3 regions of the Streptomyces sp. NPDC030021 genome follow, and region 2 is predicted to be linked to each of the others. Evidence: riboswitches for the same ligand, from Rfam matches in the RefSeq annotation. Region 2 holds a riboswitch; each other region holds the start of a gene.

Region 1 (7,141 bases), on a different contig from region 2:
ATCCGCTCCAGCCGGGCACCGGACGGGTCCGCACCGAAGGCTTCGGGCCGCAGGGCACGCAGCCGCGGACGCAGGGGACGGGAGCCGGTCAAAGCGCCTCCAGGGAGGGTGGGGTCAGGATGGTCGTCGCTCTACGACCATCCCAACGCACACCGGCCCCGAAGGATTCCGCTTCCGGCTCCCGCGCCCGCTACAGCGGCAGCAGGTCCGGCCGCTTCGCCTCCACGTGGTCCCCGGAGGACTCCCCGCGCAGCCGCCGGCCGATCCACGGCGCGAGGTGGTCGCGCGCCCACTGGATGTTGTCCCGGGTCACGTCCACCGAGCCGCGCGGCCGCTGCGGGGGCCACGGCTGGTCGGGGTCGGCCGGCACGTCCAGCCCGAGCACCTGCGCGGCGCGCAGCGCGACCCGCGTGTGTCCCTCGGGCGAGAGGTGCAGCCGGTCCGTGTCCCAGGCCCGCCGGTCCTGTACGGACTTCAGCGACCAGAGGTCGAGCACCGGGCAGTCGTAGCGGTCGGCGATGGCACGGACGTGCGCGCTGTACGTCGCCACCTTGCCGCGGAGGTGCTTGAGCACCGGTACGCCGCGGGTGTCGAAGCCCGTGGTGATCATGACCTGGCCCACGGACCCGGTGAGGTCGGCCACGGCCGCCTCGAACCGCTCCGCCACGTCGTCCGGGTCGGTGCCGGGCCGGATGATGTCGTTGCCGCCCGCACAGAAGGTCACCAGGTCCGGTGCGAGGGCCTTGGCTCTCGGAAGCTGGTCGGCCACGATCTGGTCGAGGAGCTTCCCCCGCACCGCCAGATTCGCATACCGGAAGTCATGCTCTTCGCGCTGATCGGCCAGGAGCACGGCGAGCCGGTCCGCCCAGCCGAGAAAAGAATCCCCGGGTCCCGGGTCCCCCACGCCCTCGGTGAAGCTGTCCCCGATCGCCGCGTACGAGCCGATGGTCTTGAGTTTCGTCGTCGTCGCTGCCACGAGAACCCATCCTTCACTCCCGTAACCAACCTACGCCAACGTAATGAGGGGTTGACGGGCCGTGATCTCTACCACGCAGGGGATAAGGAATAAGTACACGTGAGGCCGGGACCCCCCTCGGGTCCCGGCCTCACGCGTGTCGGTGCTCCGGCGGCGGGTGCCGTCAGAGGCTCGCACCCTTGGAACGGAGGTAGGCGATCGGGTCCATGTCCGAGCCGTAGGACGGGGTCGTGCGGATCTCGAAGTGGAGGTGGGGGCCGGTCGAGTTGCCGGTGGAGCCGGAGAGTCCGATGGCCTGGCCGGCGGTGACGCTCTGGCCGGAGGAGACGGAGAGCTGGGACAGGTGGGCGTACTGGGAGTACTTGCCGTCCGCGTGCCGGATGACGATCTCGTTGCCGTACGAGCCGCTCCAGCCGGCGGAGACCACGGTGCCCGCGCCGACGGCCTTGACGGTGGTGCCGGAGCTCGCGATGAAGTCGACGCCGGTGTGGTAGCCGGAGGACCACATGCTGCCGGCGACCTTGTACTGGGTGGAGATTCCGCCGCTGACCGGGGCCACGAAGCCGGCGGCCGACTGCGGCGCGGCGGCGGGGGCCTCGGCCTGGGACTCGGCGGCGGCTTCCCGCTGCACCGGGGCGGCCTGCTCGGCCTGCTTGCGGACCGGCTTCGGCGCGGCCTGCGCTGCCGGCTCCGCGTCGGCCTCGGGGGCCGGGGCGGCCTCGGCCTCCGCCTCGGCCGGAGCCGCCTCGGCGGGACCGCCGAGGTGCAGCTTCAGGCCCGGGTGGATCAGCGACGGGTTGCCACCGACGGCCTCCCGGTTGTCGGCGTACAGCTGCTCCCAGCCGCCGGACAGGTGGCGCTCGGCAGCGATCTTCGAGAGGTAGTCGCCCGGCACGACGGTGTAGACGGCCGGCGCGGCCTGCACGGCGGCGGCGGGTGCCGCCTGCAGAGCGACGGGGGCCTGCGACGCCACCGCGGGGGTCACCGCGGTCGCGGCGGCCGGGGCGACGGCCGCGTGGGAGCCGGCGGCACCGATCAGCGGCAGTGCGAGGGCCGCGCCACCGGTTCCGGCGACGGCGAAACCGCGGGAGAGGGAAAGGGACTTGGGACGGCGGTGCTTACCCTTTGCAGGCATGACGAATTCCTCTCCGGCGCCTGCGAGGTGAGCTGTCGGGTTCGGACTGGAGATGTCCGGCCGTACATGTACGGGACATGCACCGCTTCACCCCGAGCCATCCCGGAGAAAAGATCTCCGGGCCGGCGGCTTACCTGGTTCCCCCGCTCCTGCCGCGCGAATAGGTCGGATGCGGTTTCCGGGAGGCGGCAGGATTTGGCGGTCCACCCGGATCGATCGCGAAGGTAATCCCTTGCGGCGGCACGGAACAAGCCGTGAATTCCCTGACGGAATAACAGGCATGAGGGACCGACGGAATTACCGTCACCCTCCGTCCATTCCGCACCGCCAACAGCCGCCCCGACGGGGCCATTCGCCTTTAGCGATCAGGCACTCACGGTCACCGTATGATCTGGCTCACGGGGACGTGTCTGATCTCGCCTCCGGATATGGCAAGTTGGCGCCAAGTAGTGTAATTCGGACAGAGGGCCCACGACGTGGTGGAGGAGTTGCTTTGACCCAGCAGATACAGGAGCCGGAGCTGTCCGGAGTGCGCAATTTCCGCGATGTGGGCGGATTGCCGACTTCTGGCGGCCGAACGGTCAGGACGGGACGACTGTTCCGAAGCGGACATCTCGCGCATGCCACCGAAAGCGACGCAGAGTTCCTCGCCTCGCTCGGCCTCCACACCATCTTCGACTTCCGCAATGTCGCCGACCACGCGCTGGAGGGGCCGGACGTCGAGCTGCCGGGCGTGCGGAACGTCAACATCCCGCTCTCCGACCCGGCCGACGGACGGGAGTTCTGGCGCCTGGTCCGCGACGGCGACCTCGTCCAGCTGCGCGAGCTCCTGGGCGACGGTAAGGCGGCGGCCCGGATGTCGCACTCGTACCGCGGGATCATCCGGCAGCGCACCGCCGAGCACAGCCGGGTCGTGCACGCCCTCGCCGAGGACAGCGTCCCCGCGCTGATGCACTGCGCGGCCGGCAAGGACCGGGCCGGCCTGTCGATCGCCGTCACCCTGCTCGCGCTGGGCGTCGAGCGCGAGGCGATCGTGGCGGACTACCTGGAGTCGAACGCCCCGCACCGCCGCTACCGCGTGCGCCGCACCGACGAGTCGGAGGGCGCCCGCTCACCCGAGGTGATGGAGCTGCTCGCGCCGCTCTTCGACGCCCGCGCCGAGTACCTGGTGGCCGCCTTCGACACCATCGACGAGATCTGGGGCGGGGTGGACCGCTACCTGGCGGAGGGCCTCGGGCTGACGCCCGAGACCCTCGACCGGCTGCGGGACCGGCTCCTCGCCTGACCGGGGCGGGGGCCGGTTCCCCCACGGGGTGGGCGGGCCGTCAGCGCGTGGCGACGGCCTGCTTCACCAGCGTCCGGCCGAAGTCCCAGATCAGCCCGGACCCGCCGTGCGCCTCGTCCATGACCTCACGGAAGGCCCCGACGAACCGGTCCACGTCCGCCTCGTCCACGATCAGCGGCGGGATCAGCTTGATCACCTCCAGATGGTCCCCGGAGACCTGGGTGAGGATCCGGTGCTTCTGCAGCAGCGGCACCACGACCATCTGCGCGAAGAGCCCCTTGCGGGCCGCCTGCAGCATGGTCCACCGGCTGCGCAGGCCCAGCGAGGACGGCCGGCCGAACTCGATGCCGATCATCAGCCCGCGCCCCCGCACCTCGTGCAGCAGCTCGTACTCGTCCACCAGTGCGGCGAGCCGCCCGCGCAGCAGGTCGCCCACGGCCCGGGCGTTCGCCACGACCTCCTCGTCCTCCATGACGGACAGGACCGCGAGGCCCGCCGCCATGGCCTGGGCGTTGGAACCGAAGCTCGCGGAGTGCACGAGCACCCGGTCCATGGACGAGTAGACCTTCTTGAAGATCCAGTCCTTGCCCAGGGTCGCGCCGACCGGGACGTATCCGCCCGACAGCGCCTTCGCCACGCACACCAGGTCCGGTTCCACGCCCGGCTCGTGCTGGTACGCGTAGAAGTCCCCGGTACGTCCGAGGCCGGTCTGCACCTCGTCCGCGATCAGCAGCGCCCCCCGCCGGTGCAGCATCTCCTGCGCGGCGAGCAGGAATCCGGGCGGGGCGGCCAGGACCCCCTTGCCCTGGATCGGCTCGACGACGAAGGCGGCCACGTCCCCGCGCTTCAGCTCCCGCTCCAGGGCCGCGAGGTCCCCGAGCGCGATCTTCGTGTCGGGGAGCAGCGGTGCGAAGCCGTCGCGGAAGCCGCCCTCCCCGTTCACCGAGAGGGAGCCGGTGGTCAGCCCGTGGAAGGCGTGGTCGCAGTAGAGGATCCTGGGGCGCCCGGTGGCGTACCGGGCGAACTTCAGGGCCGTCTCCACCGCCTCGGTGCCGCTGTTGCCGAAGAAGACCCGGTCCAGGTGCGGGCTGTACGAGAGCAGCTTCTCGGCCAGCAGCCCGGGCAGCGGCTGGCAGTCGAACCGGGTCAGGTCGGCGAGCTGGGCGTCCAGGACGTCGTGCAGGGCGCGGCGGACGACCGGGTGGTGCCGGCCCAGGCCCATCACCCCGAACCCGGCCAGCATGTCCAGGTAGTCGTTGCCCTCCGCATCCCAGAAGTGGGCGCCCTCGGCCCGCTCGTAGACCTTGTCGAAGCCGATGGTGTGCAGCATGCGGGGCAGCTGGTGGTTGAGGTGCCGGGAGTGCAGCTCGTACCGCTCCGCGCCGCGCTCGGCCAGGAGGGCGCCGAGGTCGAAGCCCTTGCCCCGGCCGCCCCCTTCCTCCTGTGGCCGCCCGGTCATGCCGACTTGTCCCGGTTGCCGGCGATGGTCTCCCGGGCCGCGCGCAGGGATTCCTTGAGGGAGCCCATGGTGGCCAGGACGGCGGTGGGCTCGTAGCCGCAGTGAGCCATGCAGTTCGCGCAGCGCGGGTCCTTTCCGCGGCCGTACTTGTCCCAGTCGGTGTCGTTGATGAGCTCGCGGTACGTCGGTACGTAGCCGTCGCTCATCAGATAGCAGGGGCGCTGCCAGCCGAAGAGGGAGTAATTCGGAATGGCCCAGGCCGTGCAGGAGAAATCGGCCTTTCCTTCCAGGAAGTCCAGGAAGAGCGGGGAGTGGTTGAGCCGCCAGCGCCGCCGGTTGCCGCCCGCGAAGGCCTTCCTGAAGAGTTCTCGGGTCTGTTCGACGCCCAGGAAGTGCTCCTGGTCAGGGGCCTTTTCGTAGGCATAGGCGGGCGAGATCATCATTTCGTCGACCTGGAGGTCGTCATTGAGGTAGTTGAGTACCTCGATGATCGTCTGCGGGGTGTCGGTGTTGAAGAAGGTGGAGTTGGTGGTCACCCGGAACCCGCGCTTCTTCGCCTCCTTGATGGCGGCGACCGCCTCGTCGAATACGCCTTCCTTGGCCACCGACTCGTCGTGGCGTTCGCGCAGACCGTCGATGTGCACGGCGAAGGCGAAATAGGGGGAGGGGGTGAACTTCTCGATCTTCTTGCGCAGCAGCATCGCGTTGGTGCAGAGGAACACGTACTTCCGCCTCGCCACCAACTGCCGGACGATCTCGTGGATCTGCGGGTGCATCAAGGGCTCGCCGCCCGCGATGGACACCATGGGCGCACCGGACTCCAGTACGGCGCCGACCGCCTGGGCGACCGGCATGCGCTGCTTGAGCACCCCGGCCGGGTGCTGGATCTTCCCGCACCCCTCACAGGCCAGGTTGCAGGCGTAGAGCGGTTCCAGTTCGACGATCAGCGGGAACTTCTCGCGCTTGCGGAGCTTCTGTTCGAGAAGATACGTCCCGACCCTGATGGACTGGCGCAGCGGCATGGCCATCTGGCTCACCTCCTGGGGAGCAGCAACGAACGGTGCCATTCATGAAACGCGGGCAGTACGGCACGCAGGACACGGAAGGCCGATATTCCCCCGCGAACCGTGCCGATACGGACGAGCTCGTGCTCCGGAGCGTCCACGATCACCCGGACGGCCGCAACCGGACGGCCGCCGCCCCGGGTGGCGGCCCACAGGGTGGCCGCGGACTCCATGTCGACCGCGATGGCGCCGGTGGCGCGCAGCTGCGCGCGCTCCTGGCCGCGGACGACGTGGTCGGATCCGGTCAGCGTGCCGGTGTGCACGGTCCGGCCCGGGGCGGCCCGGGCCAGTGCCTCGGCGAGCAGGGCGCTGCCGGTGCAGGTGACGGTCCCCTGCGGGTCCCGGGTCTCCTCGGCGACGACCAGGTCTCCGGGGTGCATGCCGGGGACCAGCCCGGCGCAGAACCCCGTCGCGAGGACGGCGGCGAGGTCCATTCCCGGCCGGTCCAGTGCCCGGCCGACGGCCCGCTCGGCCGCGCGCGGGCCCATCCCGGTGCGCAGCAGGACGTGCCCGTCGGCCGGTCCGCGCCCCGGGCCGCGGCAGGCGCTGCGCAGTGCGGCCTGCTCGATGCGCAGCGCGCAGGCCACCAGCAGCGGGTCGGGCCTGCGGGCCCGGTCCCCGCCGGCGGCGGACATCACGCCTCCCCGGCCGCTGCCGGGTGCGCTCCGGCCGGGGCGAACGGCTCCCCGTACAGGTAGCGGCCGAGCGCGGTGAGCGGGAACACCTGCCGGTACAGGTGGTAGTTGATGGAGAAGTCCCAGGGGAAGCCGGTGCCGGTGAAGTAGGGCTCGTCCCAGGTGCCGTCCTCCTTCTGGGTCTCCACCAGGTGGGCGATGCCCCGCTCCACGGCCTTGCCCTCGCGCTCGCCGGCCGACAGCAGGGCCATGAGCGCCCAGGCGGTCTGCGAGGCGGTGGAGGCGCCCTTCCCCGCCCAGGACGGGTCCTTGTAGGAGCGCTGGTCCTCGCCCCATCCGCCGTCCTCGTTCTGTACGGATTCCAGCCAGCGCACGGCCCGCCGGATCGCGGGATGCCCCGGGGAGATCCCGGCGGCGGTGAGGGCCGGGACCACCGAGCCGGTGCCGTAGACGTAGTTGGTGCCCCAGCGGCCGAACCAGCCGCCGCGCGGCTCCTGTTCGGCCAGCAGCCAGGCGATGCCGCGCCGGGTCCGGGCGTCTCCCGCGCGGCCCTCGAAGGCGAGCATCTCCACCACGTGGGCGGTGAC
Region 2 (7,141 bases):
TGGCAGAGCGCCGCGTCAACGTCGGCTGGGCCGAGGGCCTGCACGCTCGTCCCGCCTCGATCTTCGTCCGTGCGACGACCGCTTCCGGCGTCCCGGTGACCATCGCGAAGTCCGGCGGCGACCCCGTCAACGCCGCCTCCATGCTGGCGGTCCTGGGCCTGGGCGCCCAGGGCGGCGAGGAGATCGTCCTCGCCTCCGAGGCCGAGGGTGCGGACGCCGCGCTCGACCGCCTCGCGAAGCTGGTCGCCGAGGGTCTCGAGGAGCTCCCCGAGACCGTCTGACCCTTCGGGTTCGACTTCACGCGCGAAGCCGCGGCCCCCGATCCGGGGGCCGCGGCTTCGTCGTTCGCGTACGGGGCCCTGCCACGCGGCGGGCCCGCCCGGTGCGCTCGCGCCGCGGAACCGCAGCCCCCGTGGGTGGCGGGCTCCGAAGAAATCCCGCCCGGCAGGGAAAAGGGCCCGCCGGAATCCGGTGCACGCAGAATTCAGCTCCGCCGGAATTCCCGCACGGCGAATCGGCCCGACACGGAAAGGGCCGGCCGCCGGACAGCGAATTCACGCGGTCCCACCCTTTGTATACGGCTCCTGTTAATGCCGGCCGCTCGACATGTTTACGGCAGGTTGCGAAGTGCTCACCGCCGGGCGGAGCCGCAGCCGGTGCGCCCCCGCCGCCCGGTCGGCGTGGATCGCGGTCAGCGCCCGCGCCCGTTCGGCGTCGCCGCGCGCCACCGCGTCCACGATCGCCCCGTGCTCCGCCCAGGACTCCACCGGCCGGGCCGGCGCCTCCACCACGTACATCCACGCGATCTTGTGCCGCATCTGCGTGAGCAGCGCGATCAGCCCGGGGCTGCCGGAGGACTGTGCGAGCGTCTCGTGGAACCAGCCGCCCAGGGACCGCAGGTCCTCGCCCTGGCCCCGCCTGGCCCGCTCCTGCCCCAGCCTGACCAGCCCGCGCAACACCTTGAGGTGCGCGTCGGTGCGCCGCCGGGCGGCTCTGGCGGCAGCCAGCGGCTCCAGGAGCATCCGGAGCTCCAGCAGGTCCGCGGCCTCCTGTTCGGTGGGCTCGGCCACGCAGGCCCCCGCGTGGCGCCGTGTGGTCACGAACCCCTCGGACTCCAGGGTCCGCAGGGCCTCGCGCACCGGGACGCGCGAGACCCCGTACCGGCGGGCCAGCACCTCCTCGGTCAGCCGACCGCCCGGCTCGAACACCCCGGAGACGATGTCGTCGCGGATTGCTGTGCATACCGCGTGCGCAGGAATACGCAAGACCGAACCTCCGCCTATTTCCGACTGCCAGCCTCATTGCACGCACATGCGTGCACTGCGACTCTATTGCAACACACGATAATTTCCGAGAGCGGCCAGAAATACGAAACATTTGCACAAAGACGCAACACAAAGACCCCGGCTCGGGGAGCCGGGGTCTTCGGTGAAGCGGTGCGCGAGGCGGGGTCAGACGCTGACGCCGTGCGAGCGCAGGTACGCGATCGGGTCGATGTCCGAGCCGTACTGCGAGCCCGTGCGGGCCTCGAAGTGCAGGTGCGGGCCGCTGGAGTTGCCGGTGGAGCCCGACAGGCCGATCTGCTGGCCCGGGGTGACCTGCTCGCCGACGGAGACGTTCAGCGAGGTCATGTGCCCGTACTGGGTGTAGGTGCCGTCGTTGTGCTTGATGACGACGTTGTTGCCGTACGCGCCGCCCCAGCCGGCCTCGACGACGGTGCCGACGCCCACGGCGTGGACCGAGGTGCCGGAGGCGGCGTGGAAGTCGATGCCCGTGTGGCTGCCGGAGGACCACATGCCGCCGCCCGCGTGGTACTGCGTGCTGACGTACGAGCCGTCCACCGGGGCGACGAAGGTGTTGAGGCGCTTGCGCTCCTCCTCGCGGGCGGCGCGCTCGGCGGCCTCGCGCTCGACCTTCGCCTTGGCCTCGGCGAGGCGCTTGGCCTCCGCGGCCCGCTGCTTCGCGTCGGCCTCGGCCTGCGCCTTGACGGCGTCCTGCTCGGCGCCGCGGTGCTGGGACTCGGCCTGGTCGGCGATGTCGCCCGCGAGGTCCTCGGCGACGACCACGGCGCCCAGGCCGGTGTCCTGGCCGATGTTGCTGCTGTGGTTGTCCGCGGCGAAGGCCGGGGCGGCGAGGGAGCCGACCACACCCGTGGTGGCGATCGCGGCGATACCGGCGTAGCCGGCGGTCTTCTTGCTCAGACGGCTGGAGCCACGGTGCTTACCGGTACCAGCGGGACGACTGCCAAACGCCATGAAGGGTTTGATCCTTTCCTTCCTTCTCGCCTACCGGGTTAGCTGACGGGTTCGGAGCAGGAAGGTCTCCTACGGATCTCCTCTTGCGAGGGGGTCCGATTCACCCCAGGGACTCATGTGGGTCCCCGGCTCCCCAGGCTCGCGCCTGACGGGGACTCGGCGATCGCTGCCCGGTGCCGCGGGTGCGGCGGGCACAACTGACGGACAGCACGGCCGACGCTAGGCGGATCATCAGTCAATCGCCAAACAGACACGGCTTTTTGTTGCGTACGCCACACCACATAAAAGCAACCTCACCACTAAACGGACAAAAGGGGTTCTGGTGACCAAGTCACCAGAACCCCTTGCCGAAACCTTCCGTCGGCCCTCAAGGAGCCGTCATCCGCCGGTCAGTTGGAGACGACCGTGACCTCTCCGATCCCAAGAGCCCGCACGGGCTCCTCGATCAGCGCCGCGTCGCCCACCAGGACGGTGACCAGCCGGTCCGCGGGGAAGGCCTTGACGACCGCCGTGGTCGCCTCCACCGTGCCCGTTTCGGCGAGCTGGGCGTACAACTGCGCCTGGTAGTCGTCCGGCAGCTCCTGCTCGACCTGGTCGGCGAGGGTGCCCGCGACCGAGGCCGCCGTCTCGAACTTCAGCGGGGCCACGCCCACCAGGTTCTGCACGGCGACATCGCGTTCGGCGTCGGTCAGACCGCCCTCCGCGAGGGTGCGCAGCACCTTCCAGAGGTCCTCCAGCGCCGGTCCGGTGTTCGGGGTGTCCACCGAGCCGCTGATGGCGAGCATCGAGGCGCCCTTGCCGTCCGCGGTGGAGCGCAGCACCTGACCGAAGGCGCGCACGCCGTAGGTGTACCCCTTCTCCTCGCGCAGCACCTTGTCCAGGCGCGAGGTGAGGGTACCGCCCAGGCAGTACGTGCCCAGCACCTGGGCCGCCCACACCCGGTCGTGGCGGTCCGCCCCGATCCGGCCGATCAGCAGCTGCGTCTGGACCGCGCCGGGCCGGTCCACGATGACCACGCGGCCGGTGTCGTCGGCGGTCACCGGCGGCACCGGGAGGGCTGCGGCGGTGTTGCCCGTCCAGGTGCCCAGGGTGTCCGCGAGCACGGCGTCCAGGTCGATGCCGGTCAGGTCGCCGACGACCACCGCGGTGGCGGTGGCGGGGCGTACGTGGGCCTCGTAGAAGGCGCGCACGGCGGCGGAGTCGATCCGGGCGACCGTCTCCTCGGTGCCCTGGCGCGGGCGGGACATCCGCAGGGTGGCCGGGAAGAGCTCCTTGGAGAGCTGCTTGGCGGCGCGGCGCTGCGGGTTGGCCAGCTCGTGCGGGATCTCGTCGAGCCGGTTGCGCACCAGCCGGTCGACCTCGGCGTCGGCGAAGGCGGGGGCGCGCAGCGCCTCGGCGAGCAGACCCAGCGCCTTGGGCAGCCGGGAGGCCGGGACCTCCAGCGAGACCCGCAGGCCCGGGTGGTCGGCGTGCGCGTCCAGGGTGGCGCCGCAGCGCTCCAGCTCGGCCGCGAACTCCTCGGCGGAGTGCTTGTCGGTGCCCTCGGAGAACGCCCGCGCCATGATGGTCGCCACGCCGTCCAGGCCCTCGGGCTCGGCGTCGAGCGGGGCGGCGAGGTTGACCTCGACCGCGACGACCTGCTGGCCCGGCCGGTGGCAGCGCAGCAGGGTCAGCCCGTTGGACAGCTGCCCGCGGTCGGGGGCCGGGAAGGCCCACGGCTGCGGCTCGCCGGCCTGCGGGCGCGGGTGGAAGGTCATCGTGACGGCTGCCGTGTCGCTCACTGCTCCGCCCCCTCGTTCTCGTCGGAGTCGTCGGACTCGTCGTGCTGGTCGGACTCGTCGGCCGCGAGCGGCTCGTAGACGAGCACCGCGCGGTTGTCCGGGCGCAGTCGGGCCGCGGCCACGGCCTGCACCTCCTCGGCGGTGACGTCGAGGACGCGCTGGACGGCGGTCAGCGCCAGCTGCGGGTCGCCGAACAGCACCGCGAAGCGGCACAGTTCGTCGGCGCGGCCGGCCACCGTGCTCAGCCGGTCCAGCCACTCGCGCTCCAGCTGCGCCTGGGCGCGCTCCATCTCCTCGGCGGTCGGGCCCTCGGCGGCGAACCGCGCCAGCTCCTCGTCCACGGCCGCCTCGATGGCGGGGATCTCGACCCCGCTGGAGGTCTTGACGTCCAGCCAGCCCAGGGAGGGCGCCCCGGCCAGGCGCAGCATGCCGAAGCCGGCGGCGACGGCGCTCTGGTCGCGGCGTACCAGCCGGTTGTGCAGCAGCGAGGACTCGCCGCCGCCCAGGATGGTCAGCGCCACGTCGGCGGCGTCGCACTCACGGGTGCCGTCGTGCGGCAGCCGGTAGGCGGCCATCAGCGCACGCGCCGGGACCTCCTCGACGATCTCCTCGCGCAGCTGCTCCCCGATGACGTCGGGCAGCGAGCCGTCGCGGGGCGGCTGCTTGCCGTCGTGCGCGGGGATGGTGCCGAAGTACTTCTCGACCCAGGCGAGCGTCTGCTCGGGGTCGATGTCCCCGACGACCGAGAGCACGGCGTTGTTGGGCGCGTAGTACGTACGGAAGAAGGTGCGCGCGTCCTCCAGGGAGGCGGCGTCCAGGTCGGCCATGGAGCCGATCGGGGTGTGGTGGTACGGGTGGCCCTCGGGGTAGGCCAGGGCGGTGAGCCGCTCGAAGGCCGTACCGTACGGAACGTTGTCGTACCGCTGGCGGCGCTCGTTCTTGACAACGTCGCGCTGGTTCTCCATGGACTCGTCGTCCAGGGCGGCCAGCAGGGACCCCATCCGGTCCGCTTCCAGCCAGAGCGCGAGCTCCAGCTGGTGGGTCGGCATCGTCTCGAAGTAGTTGGTGCGCTCGAAGCTGGTGGTGCCGTTGAGGGAACCGCCGGCGCCCTGGACCAGTTCGAAGTGCCCGTTGCCGGGAACGCTCGCCGACCCCTGGAACATCAGGTGCTCGAAGAGGTGAGCCAGGCCGGTGCGTCCCTTGACTTCGTGGCGCGAGCCTACGTCGTACCAGAGGCAGACCGCGGCGACCGGGGTCAGGTGGTCCTCGGAGAGCACCACGCGCAGGCCGTTGGCCAGCCGGTGCTCGGTCGCTGTCAGGCCGCCGGAGCCGGCCTGGGCTGTGGCCGTGTGACCCATGGGCATGTGGTCCCTTCGATCGCGATGCAGAGATTTCTTATCGACCTGCCACTGTATGCAAGCGCGCCGACCGCCGGATAAGTTCCCGGGTCACTCCCCCGCACTCCGTCCGGGGGACCCCCGGGGTCGGAGTCGGCGTTGTCGGTGCGCCGGGCCACAATGGTCCGCGTCGTACCCTCGCCGGACACCACCAAGACCGCCAGACCCAGCAAGACCCAGCCAGACACCCCGCCCGACACCCAGCACACCCCATTTTGGTTAAGGAGCCGCGCAGCGATGGCCCGCCGCAGCACGAAGACCCCGCCGCCGGAGGATTTCGAGGAGAAGATCCTCGACATCGACGTCGTCGACGAAATGCAGGGCTCCTTCCTCGAGTACGCGTACTCGGTGATCTACTCCCGCGCCCTGCCCGACGCCCGGGACGGCATGAAGCCGGTGCACCGGCGCATCGTGTACCAGATGAACGAGATGGGCCTGCGCCCCGACCGCGGCTACGTGAAGTGCGCCCGTGTCGTCGGCGAGGTCATGGGCAAGCTCCACCCGCACGGTGACGCGTCGATCTACGACGCCCTCGTGCGCATGGCCCAGCCCTTCTCCATGCGGCTGCCGCTGGTCGACGGCCACGGCAACTTCGGCTCGCTCGGCAACGACGACCCGCCGGCCGCGATGCGTTACACCGAGTGCAAGATGGCCGACGCCACGTCGCTGATGACGGAGTCGATCGACGAGGACACCGTCGACTTCACCGCCAACTACGACGGCCAGGAGCGGGAGCCGGTCGCCCTGCCCGCCGCGTACCCGAACCTGCTGGTCAACGGCGCGTCCGGGATCGCGGTCGGCATGGCCACCAACATGCCCCCGCACAACCTCGGCGAGGTCATCGCCGCCGCCCGCCACCTGATCCGGTACCCCCAGGCGGACCTGGAGGCGCTGATGCGCTTCGTGCCGGGTCCCGACCTGCCCACGGGCGGCCGGATCGTCGGGCTCTCGGGCATCAAGGACGCCTACGAGAACGGCCGCGGCACCTTCAAGATCCGCGCGACGGTGACCGTGGAGGACGTGACGGCGCGCCGCAAGGGCCTGGTCGTCACCGAACTGCCCTTCACGGTCGGCCCCGAGAAGGTCATCGCGAAGATCAAGGACCTGGTCGGTTCGAAGAAGCTCCAGGGCATCGCCGACGTCAAGGACCTCACCGACCGCTCGCACGGCCTGCGCCTGGTCATCGAGATCAAGAACGGCTTCCACCCGGAGGCCGTGCTGGAGCAGCTCTACAAGCTGACGCCGATGGAGGAGTCCTTCGGCATCAACAACGTGGCGCTGGTGGACGGGCAGCCCCTGACGCTGGGCCTCAAGGAGCTGCTGGAGGTCTATCTCGACCACCGCTTCGAGGTCGTCCGGCGGCGCAGCGAGTTCCGCCGCACCAAGCGCCGCGACCGGCTGCACCTGGTCGAGGGCCTGCTGGTGGCGCTCCTCGACATCGACGAGGTCATCCGGCTCATCCGGGACAGCGACAACTCCGCGCAGGCCAAGTCCCGGCTGATGGAGCGGTTCTCGCTGAGCGAGATCCAGACCCAGTACATCCTGGACACCCCGCTGCGCCGGCTCACCCGCTTCGACCGGATCGAGCTGGAGTCCGAGCGCGACCGGCTGACGGGCGAGATCGACGAGCTGACCGGGATCCTGGAGTCGGACAGCGAGCTGCGCAAGCTGGTCTCCTCGGAACTGGCGGCGGTCGCGAAGAAGTTCG
Region 3 (7,141 bases), on a different contig from region 2:
GCCGCGACTGCGACCGGTAGACGTGGGCGGCGGTCCGCTCGCCGAGCTGCTTGAGCCTGGTCGCGGTGGAGAAGGTGGAGAACCGGTCCCGGTTCCCGGCCATTGGTCCGCCTCCCCTAGGTACGCACTACGCAATACGTCCCCGCACACGGTACGGGACCGAGTGCGGGGACGTACGGAGGCCAGCCCCTCAGGGGGGTGATTAGCCCTTGAAGCGCGGGAAGGCGCTGCGGCCCGCGTACACCGCGGCGTCGTCGAGGATCTCCTCGATGCGCAGCAGCTGGTTGTACTTGGCGACACGGTCCGAGCGGGCCGGGGCGCCGGTCTTGATCTGGCCGCAGTTCACGGCGACGGCGAGGTCGGCGATGGTGACGTCCTCGGTCTCACCGGAGCGGTGGGACATCATGCACTTGAAGCCGTTGCGCTGGGCCATCTCGACGGCGTCCAGGGTCTCGGTCAGCGAACCGATCTGGTTCACCTTCACGAGCAGGGCGTTCGCGGAGCCCTCCTCGATACCGCGGGCCAGACGCTCCGGGTTGGTGACGAACAGGTCGTCACCGACGATCTGGACCTTCGCGCCGAGGCGGTCGGTGATGGTCTTCCAGCCGTCCCAGTCGTCCTCGTACAGCGGGTCCTCGATGGAGACGAGCGGGTACGCCGCGACGAGCTCGGCGTAGTAGTCGGTCATCTCGGCGGCCGAGCGGGACTTGCCCTCGAACTCGTACTGGCCGTCCTTGTAGAACTCGGACGCGGCGACGTCGAGCGCGAGCGCGATGTCCGTGCCCGGGGTGTAGCCGGCCTGCTTGATGGCCTCGATGATGAGGTCGAGCGCGGCGCGGTTGGACTCCAGGTTCGGGGCGAAGCCGCCCTCGTCGCCCAGGCCGGTGGAGAGGCCCTTGGTGTGCAGGACCTTCTTGAGGGTGTGGTAGACCTCGGCACCCCAACGCAGCGCCTCGGAGAAGGACTCCGCGCCGATGGGGGCGATCATGAACTCCTGGATGTCCACGTTGGAGTCGGCGTGCGACCCACCGTTGAGGATGTTCATCATCGGAACGGGCAGCAGGTGCGCGTTCGGACCGCCGAGGTAGCGGAAGAGCGGAAGGTCCGAGGCCTCGGACGCGGCGTGCGCGACGGCCAGGGACACGCCGAGGATGGCGTTGGCGCCGAGCGAGCCCTTGTTGTCGGTGGCGTCCAGGTCGAACATGGCCTGGTCGATCAGACGCTGCTCGGTGGCGTCGTAGCCGACGAGCTCCGGGCCGATCTGCTCGATGACGGCGAGGACGGCCTTCTCGACACCCTTGCCGAAGTAACGGTTGGGGTCACCGTCACGGAGCTCGATGGCCTCGAATGCACCGGTGGAGGCGCCGGACGGAACTGCAGCACGGCCGGTGCTGCCATCGTCGAGGCCCACCTCGACCTCGACCGTGGGGTTGCCTCGGGAGTCCAGGATTTCCCGGGCTACGACGACGTCGATGGACGGCACGAGCATCTCCTTCTGGGATGTGACGCTGAGTGTGCGGTGGCGTGTCAGGCCGTGGGATGGCCTTGCCGCCTAGAGCCTAACCGGCTCCGGGCACTGGGCCGCCCGACCGCCCGGACCCTGGGACGAAAAAGGGACCGAATACCCCTCTTCCGGGACATAGGTCGCTTGATCACCGGCCTTCGGGGGCCGCACGCAGCACCGCCCGGCGCGTGGGGCACGCGCCGGGCGGTGGAAATCCTGCACGGGGTCAGCTGACGCCGTGTACAGGTTTCTGCGGCTTCTGCCGCAGTGTTCAGCTGAGCTTCAGCTTCTGGCCCGGGAAGATCAGGTCGGCGTCCGAGACGATGTCCTTGTTCAGCTCGAAGAGCTTCTCCCAGCCGCCCTTGACGCCGTTGGCCTCGGCGATGGTGCCCAGGGTGTCGCCCGGCTTGACCTCGTACGAGCCGTTGCCGGTCTTCGGCGCGGCCGGCGCCTCGGCACGCTCGGAGCGGGTGGTCGGAGCCTCGGGACGCTTGGTCTGCTTCGGCGCGGCCTTGGTCTCGGTCTTCGGCTTCTCGGCCTTCGGCTTCGGCTGCGGCTTGGACTGCGGCTTCGACGACGCCGGGGTCTCGGAGCCGCCACCGGTGTAGGCGGAGTTCGACAGGCCCTTGCCGCAGGACGGCCAGGCGCCCTTGCCCTGGCTCTTGAGGACCTTCTCGGCGACGGCTATCTGCTGCGACTTGGAGGCCTGGTTGGCCTGCGCGGCGTACGACTTGCCACCGAACCCGGCCCACGTGGAGGGCGAGAACTGCAGACCGCCGTAGTAGCCGTTGCCCGTGTTGATGGCCCAGTTGCCACCGGACTCGCACTGCGCGACCTTGTCCCACTCGGACGTGGTGGCGGCGCTGGCGGTGCCCGCGGCCATCAGGGGGGCGGCCACGGCCACACCGGCGACACCGGCGAGCGTGACGATCCGGACAGACCGCTCGATTGCAGTACCGCGACGGTGCTTGCCCTTGCCGGAAAGCAGCATGGAGTTTCTCCTCACCGACGCCTACGAGGTGAGCTGTCGGGTTCGGGCGAGTGAGTTGCCCGGCCGTGCGACCTAGCGCACGTCTTAACCCCAAGCCGGTGGCGTGACCGTCTCTCAACGGCCGCTCCCGGCACCTACCTTGGTTCCCCCGCTCCTGCCTTCGGCGCTTGACGCGACGACTGTTCCCCCCGTCCGCCGGCAGGATTCGGCGATGCGGTCGAAGGAGCTCGCGGTGGCGAGCGATTCAGAAGGTAGACAGGTCCCTCCCCGATGTTCAACGAGGAACATCGGGGAGAAACGGCCCCTACTTGCGCTCCCCACAGGGGCGTTTGCGCAGGTGAGGGCGGGGTTTGCGGAAGCCCCGGGGCGGGACACGCCAGTTGACCGGAAGAGACACATGTCTCACTTACAGAAATCCGACATTCGACTCTTTCCGGGTAGCTGAACTGTCCTTATTGCACGGTTAGATCCAGGTTCTGACCGGGCTTGATGAGGTCGGCGTCCTCACCGATGACCTTCTCATTGGCCTGGTAGAGACCGTTCCAGCCCCCCTTTACGCCCTTGGCAACCGCGATGGTCGCCAGGCTGTCGCCCGCCTGGACCGTGTAGGTGGGGTCCGACGCGGCATCAGAGGGGGCCGTCGGCACGGCCTCCGGCGCACCGCGGTGCTTGCCATTGCCCTGGACAGGAGTGGTACCGGTGGTCTGCGGGACCTCCGGGGCCGCGGGGGCCGTCGGGTCGACCGGGGGCAGTCCCGGCGTGACGGGCGAGGTGGTGGGCGCGGTCGGGTCCACCGGCAGCGTCGGCGCCGTCGGGTCGACGGGGGTCGGCGTGCCGGTCGGACCGCCCGGCACGGCCGGAGCCGTCGGGTCGGCCGGGGGCGTCGTCGGGATGTCCGGCGCGGGCATGACGGGCAGTCCGATGGACGGCGCGTCGGGAATCAGGAACGGAGTGCTGGACGGGCTCGGAGCCGGGGCCGGGGTCGGGGACCCGTAGTCCGTGGACGGCTTGCCGCCCCTGGTGGACGGAACGGCGTCGTCCGGGCGGGACGGCGCGGGGGCGAGTGGGCCCTGGCCGCCGGGCAGACCGGGGTCCACCTGTGCGGCGGGGCTCTCCCGGACCAGGCCGGCCGAGGCCGCGCACAGCGGCCACGCCTGCGGTCCCGTCGAGCCCAGCACCCGCTCGGCCACGGCGATCTGCTGGGAACGGCTCGCCAGGTCGGGGCGCTCGGCGAAGTCGAGCCCGCCGGCGCTCTGCCACTCCTCCTGGGTGAACTGGAGTCCGCCGTAGGTGCCGCTGCCGAAGTTCGCGCTCCACGAGCCGCCGCTCTCGCACTCGGCGACCTTGTCCCACGTGGAGGTGTCGGCGGCGGTGGCGCTGGTGGCCGCCAACAGCGGCATGGCCAGCGCAGAGCCAGTGACTCCGGCTGTGACAACCAGCGCGGGGACCTGGCGGGGGCGTCTGTGACGGCCGTTCCCGGAGAGCATGAGGGATCACCTTTCGCATATAACAGCGGGGTAACGGCAGAACCTAGCGGCCTTCGAACGATTGTCACAAGTTCAAGCTGGATCTGACTTTTAATCAGCTTCCGCGCAAGTGTTTTGAGCCGCGAATCGGACGGGAAGAGTACGTAGCCCTCGCATGATCAACCCCCCGCGCCAGCGCAGGTCTTGGGGTGGAACGGCGAGTTCCAGATCAGGCAGACGCGTCAGCAAAGTCGCCAGTGCGGTCTGTCCTTCGAGCCGGGCGAGCGGAGCACCCACGCAGTAGTGGATGCCGTGCCCGTACCCGAGGTGCTGGTTGTCGGTCCGGGAGAGGTCGAGGGTGTCCGGGTCGGCGAAGCGCTCCGGATCCCGGTCGGCGGCCGCGAGGACGACCAGGACCGGATCGCCGGCCTCGATCCGCTTGCCGCCGAGGGTCAGCGGCTCGGTGGCGAACCGCCAGGTCGCCAGCTCCACCGGGCCGTCGTAGCGCAGCAGTTCCTCGACCCCGGTGGCCAGCAGTCCGCTCTCCCCGGCGGCGAGGGAGAGCTGGAGGCGCTCGCGCTGCCCGGGGTTCATGAAGAGGGAGTGGACCCCGTTGCCGATGAGGTTCACGGTGGTCTCGAAACCGGCGAAAAGCAGGATGAAGGCCATGGCGGTGGCCTCGCCCTCCGTCAGATGGTCCCCGTGATCACTCGCCCGGATCAGGTCGGAGATCAGGTCGTCACCCAGATCATCCCTTTTACGGTGAATGAGTTCGCCGAGGTAGGTCCGCATCTGCTTGACCGACCGGGCGACCCCGCCGCGCGGACCGCCACCGTGGCGGATCATCATGCCGGCCCAGTCACGGAAGTCGTCCTGGTCCTCGCGCGGTACCCCGAGCATCTCGCAGATGGCGTAGATGGGGAGCGGGAAGGCGAACTCGTGAATGAGATCAGCCTCACCTTTCCCCGCGAACCCGTCGATCAGGTGGTCGGTGAGCGCCTGTACCCGCGGGGCGAACTCGGCGACCCTGCGCGGGGTGAAGGCCTTCGACACCAGCCGCCGCAGCCGGGTGTGGTCCGGCGGGTCGATGTTGAGCAGGTGCGTCATCAGCTCCGCCTTGCGCTCCCCCGGGATCCCGGTCTTGCCCTTGGCGTGCGCGGGCTCCGCGTGGTGCGCCGGATTCTTGCTGAGCCGCTGGTCGGCGAGGGCCTGACGGGCGTCGGCGTACCGGGTGACGAGCCATGCCTCGACCCCGCTGGGCAGCTTGGTGCGGTGCACCGGGGAGTGCTCGCGCAGCCAGGCGTAGGCCGGGTAGGGGTCGGTCGCGAACTCCCAGTCGAAGAGGGTGGGGCCCTCGGCGGAAGGGGTGTCGGCGGGAGTGTCCGCGGGGGTTTCGGCGGGGGTTCCGGAGGTCTGCTCTTGCACCTGATGACCGTATCCCGGCTCCGAACCCCCACCCGATATGAGTGGTTCGTCGCGGCTGTCCGTAGATCGGCCAACCCTTGACCTGAACTTCTCCGGCATTCCTACTTTCGGTTTTGTGGATGTCAGGATCTTGAAAAGCAGTTTCGCGGTGGTGGAGAGACGGGCCGAGCACGCCGTCAAGTTCTTCTACACCCACCTCTTCTGGCACAACCCCGGAGTCCGCGCCCTCTTCCCGGCCTCCCTCCACGACATGGAACGCCAGCGGGACCGGCTCTTCGCCGCGCTCACCCACGTGATCGCCCACCTCGACGACGAGACCCTCGGCCCCTACCTGCGCGACCTGGGACGCGACCACCGCAAGTTCCTGGTCCGCCCCGAGCACTACGCGGCCGTCGGCGCCAGCCTGCTCGCCGCGCTCGCGGAGACCTCCGGCGAGGCCTGGACCCCACCGGTCGAGAAGGCCTGGGCCGAGGCCTACCAGGTGATGGCCGACGCGATGACGGCCGGCGCCGACGCGAGCGAGGGCCCGCCGTGGTGGGACGCGGAGGTCGTGCGCCACCTCCAGTACGGACCGGACATAGGCGTCCTGACGCTGCGGCCGCACGCCCCCTTCCCCTATCTCCCCGGCCAGTACACGAGCGTGAGCAGCGAACGGGTCCCGACGACCTGGCGGACCTACTCCATCGGCAACGCCCCCCGCCCCGACGGCACTCTCGACCTGCACGTCAGCCGGGTCGACCGGGGGCGGCTGAGCACCGCCCTGGTCCGCGAGACCCGGCCGGGCGACGTGCTGCGGCTCGGCGCCGCCGGCGGGCAGCTGACCTTCCGCCGCGAGGACCGCCCGGTCAGCCTGATCGCAGCCGGCACCGGATGGGCGCCCATCCGGGCCCTGCTGGAGGATCTCGCGGAGCGTCCCCCCGATCAGGACGTACGGCTCTTCGTGGTGGCCCGGGACGGCGCGCACCTCTACGACCGCCCGCTCATCGACGCGTACGCCGCCCGCTGCGGCTGGCTCGCCGTCACCTACATCACGCCCGCGCCCGGGCAGCACCGCAACCAGGCCACCGACCGGCTGGCGACCGCGCTGGGCAACCGGGGTCTGTGGCCGGACCAGGACGTCTACCTCAGCGGTCCGCCGCCGTTCATCGACGAGACCTCCCATCTCCTCCAGGAGCTGGGCGCCCGCCCCGGCCGCCTCTTCCACGACGCCGTACCGGCCCGGAGCCACGGATACGGGGAGCGTCCGCTGGGATTCGGCGAGTGGTTCCTGGATCCCCCGGCGCCCCACTGGCACGACCCCTCGGCCCGCGCGCCGAGGACGTACTGAAGGAGTACCGAAGGAGTACCGAAGGAATAAGGAGTGCCTGCGGGCCGCTACTCGCCCGGCTCCGCCACGCCTTCGGCCGCCCGGATCGCGTCCCGGTAGGCGCGGGCCGCCGCGCGCAGCGCGGTCTCGGGGTCGGTCCCCGCCGCCTCGGCGCGGGCCGCGAGCTCCAGCAGCTCGTACCCGATGCCCTCGCCGCGGGGCAGTTCCACGGCCACGCCGCCCGTACGGGCCCGGCCCGCGAGCTTGGCGGCGAGTGCCAGGCCGGGCTGGCCCACCGGGATCCCGTCGGTGACCGACTCCCGCCGCTTCTCCACCGCCTTGGTGCGCTGCCAGTGCGCGTTGACGTCCTCCGGGGTCTCGGCCTCCGCGTCGCCGAAGACGTGCGGGTGCCGGTGGATCAGCTTCGTGACGAGCGCCCCGGCCACGTC

The links. A riboswitch is a leader RNA that binds a small molecule or an ion and turns the genes downstream of it on or off. The one in region 2 is predicted to bind cyclic di-AMP.
Region 1: another riboswitch for cyclic di-AMP. It lies ahead of ACZ4YL_RS00910 (LysM peptidoglycan-binding domain-containing M23 family metallopeptidase); the one in region 2 lies ahead of ACZ4YL_RS11690 (M23 family metallopeptidase).
Region 3: another riboswitch for cyclic di-AMP. It lies ahead of ACZ4YL_RS21005 (transglycosylase family protein); the one in region 2 lies ahead of ACZ4YL_RS11690 (M23 family metallopeptidase).

The regions. Positions count from the first base shown of each region.
Region 1 covers NZ_JBVIAH010000001.1:216,526-223,666, forward strand. Annotated here, with positions in the region: gene ACZ4YL_RS00900 (MBL fold metallo-hydrolase) at 1-92, opposite strand, end outside; gene ACZ4YL_RS00905 (SGNH/GDSL hydrolase family protein) at 191-976, opposite strand; gene ACZ4YL_RS00910 (LysM peptidoglycan-binding domain-containing M23 family metallopeptidase) at 1,140-2,111, opposite strand; cyclic di-AMP (ydaO/yuaA leader) riboswitch at 2,114-2,289, opposite strand; gene ACZ4YL_RS00915 (tyrosine-protein phosphatase) at 2,605-3,396, shown strand; gene ACZ4YL_RS00920 (aspartate aminotransferase family protein) at 3,437-4,855, opposite strand; gene hpnH (adenosyl-hopene transferase HpnH) at 4,852-5,883, opposite strand; gene ACZ4YL_RS00930 (phosphorylase family protein) at 5,889-6,554, opposite strand; gene shc (squalene--hopene cyclase) at 6,554-7,141, opposite strand, start outside.
Region 2 covers NZ_JBVIAH010000005.1:69,004-76,144, reverse strand. Annotated here, with positions in the region: gene ACZ4YL_RS11700 (HPr family phosphocarrier protein) at 1-281, shown strand, start outside; gene ACZ4YL_RS11695 (GntR family transcriptional regulator) at 588-1,265, opposite strand; gene ACZ4YL_RS11690 (M23 family metallopeptidase) at 1,452-2,255, opposite strand; cyclic di-AMP (ydaO/yuaA leader) riboswitch at 2,269-2,427, opposite strand; gene ACZ4YL_RS11685 (M16 family metallopeptidase) at 2,645-4,012, opposite strand; gene ACZ4YL_RS11680 (M16 family metallopeptidase) at 4,033-5,394, opposite strand; gene ACZ4YL_RS11675 (DNA gyrase/topoisomerase IV subunit A) at 5,671-7,141, shown strand, end outside.
Region 3 covers NZ_JBVIAH010000010.1:82,421-89,561, forward strand. Annotated here, with positions in the region: gene ACZ4YL_RS20995 (FtsB family cell division protein) at 1-103, opposite strand, end outside; gene eno (phosphopyruvate hydratase) at 203-1,489, opposite strand; gene ACZ4YL_RS21005 (transglycosylase family protein) at 1,776-2,495, opposite strand; cyclic di-AMP (ydaO/yuaA leader) riboswitch at 2,499-2,671, opposite strand; gene ACZ4YL_RS21010 (transglycosylase family protein) at 2,948-3,895, opposite strand; gene ACZ4YL_RS21015 (cytochrome P450 family protein) at 4,073-5,386, opposite strand; gene ACZ4YL_RS21020 (globin domain-containing protein) at 5,517-6,713, shown strand; gene ACZ4YL_RS21025 (nucleoside triphosphate pyrophosphohydrolase) at 6,761-7,141, opposite strand, start outside.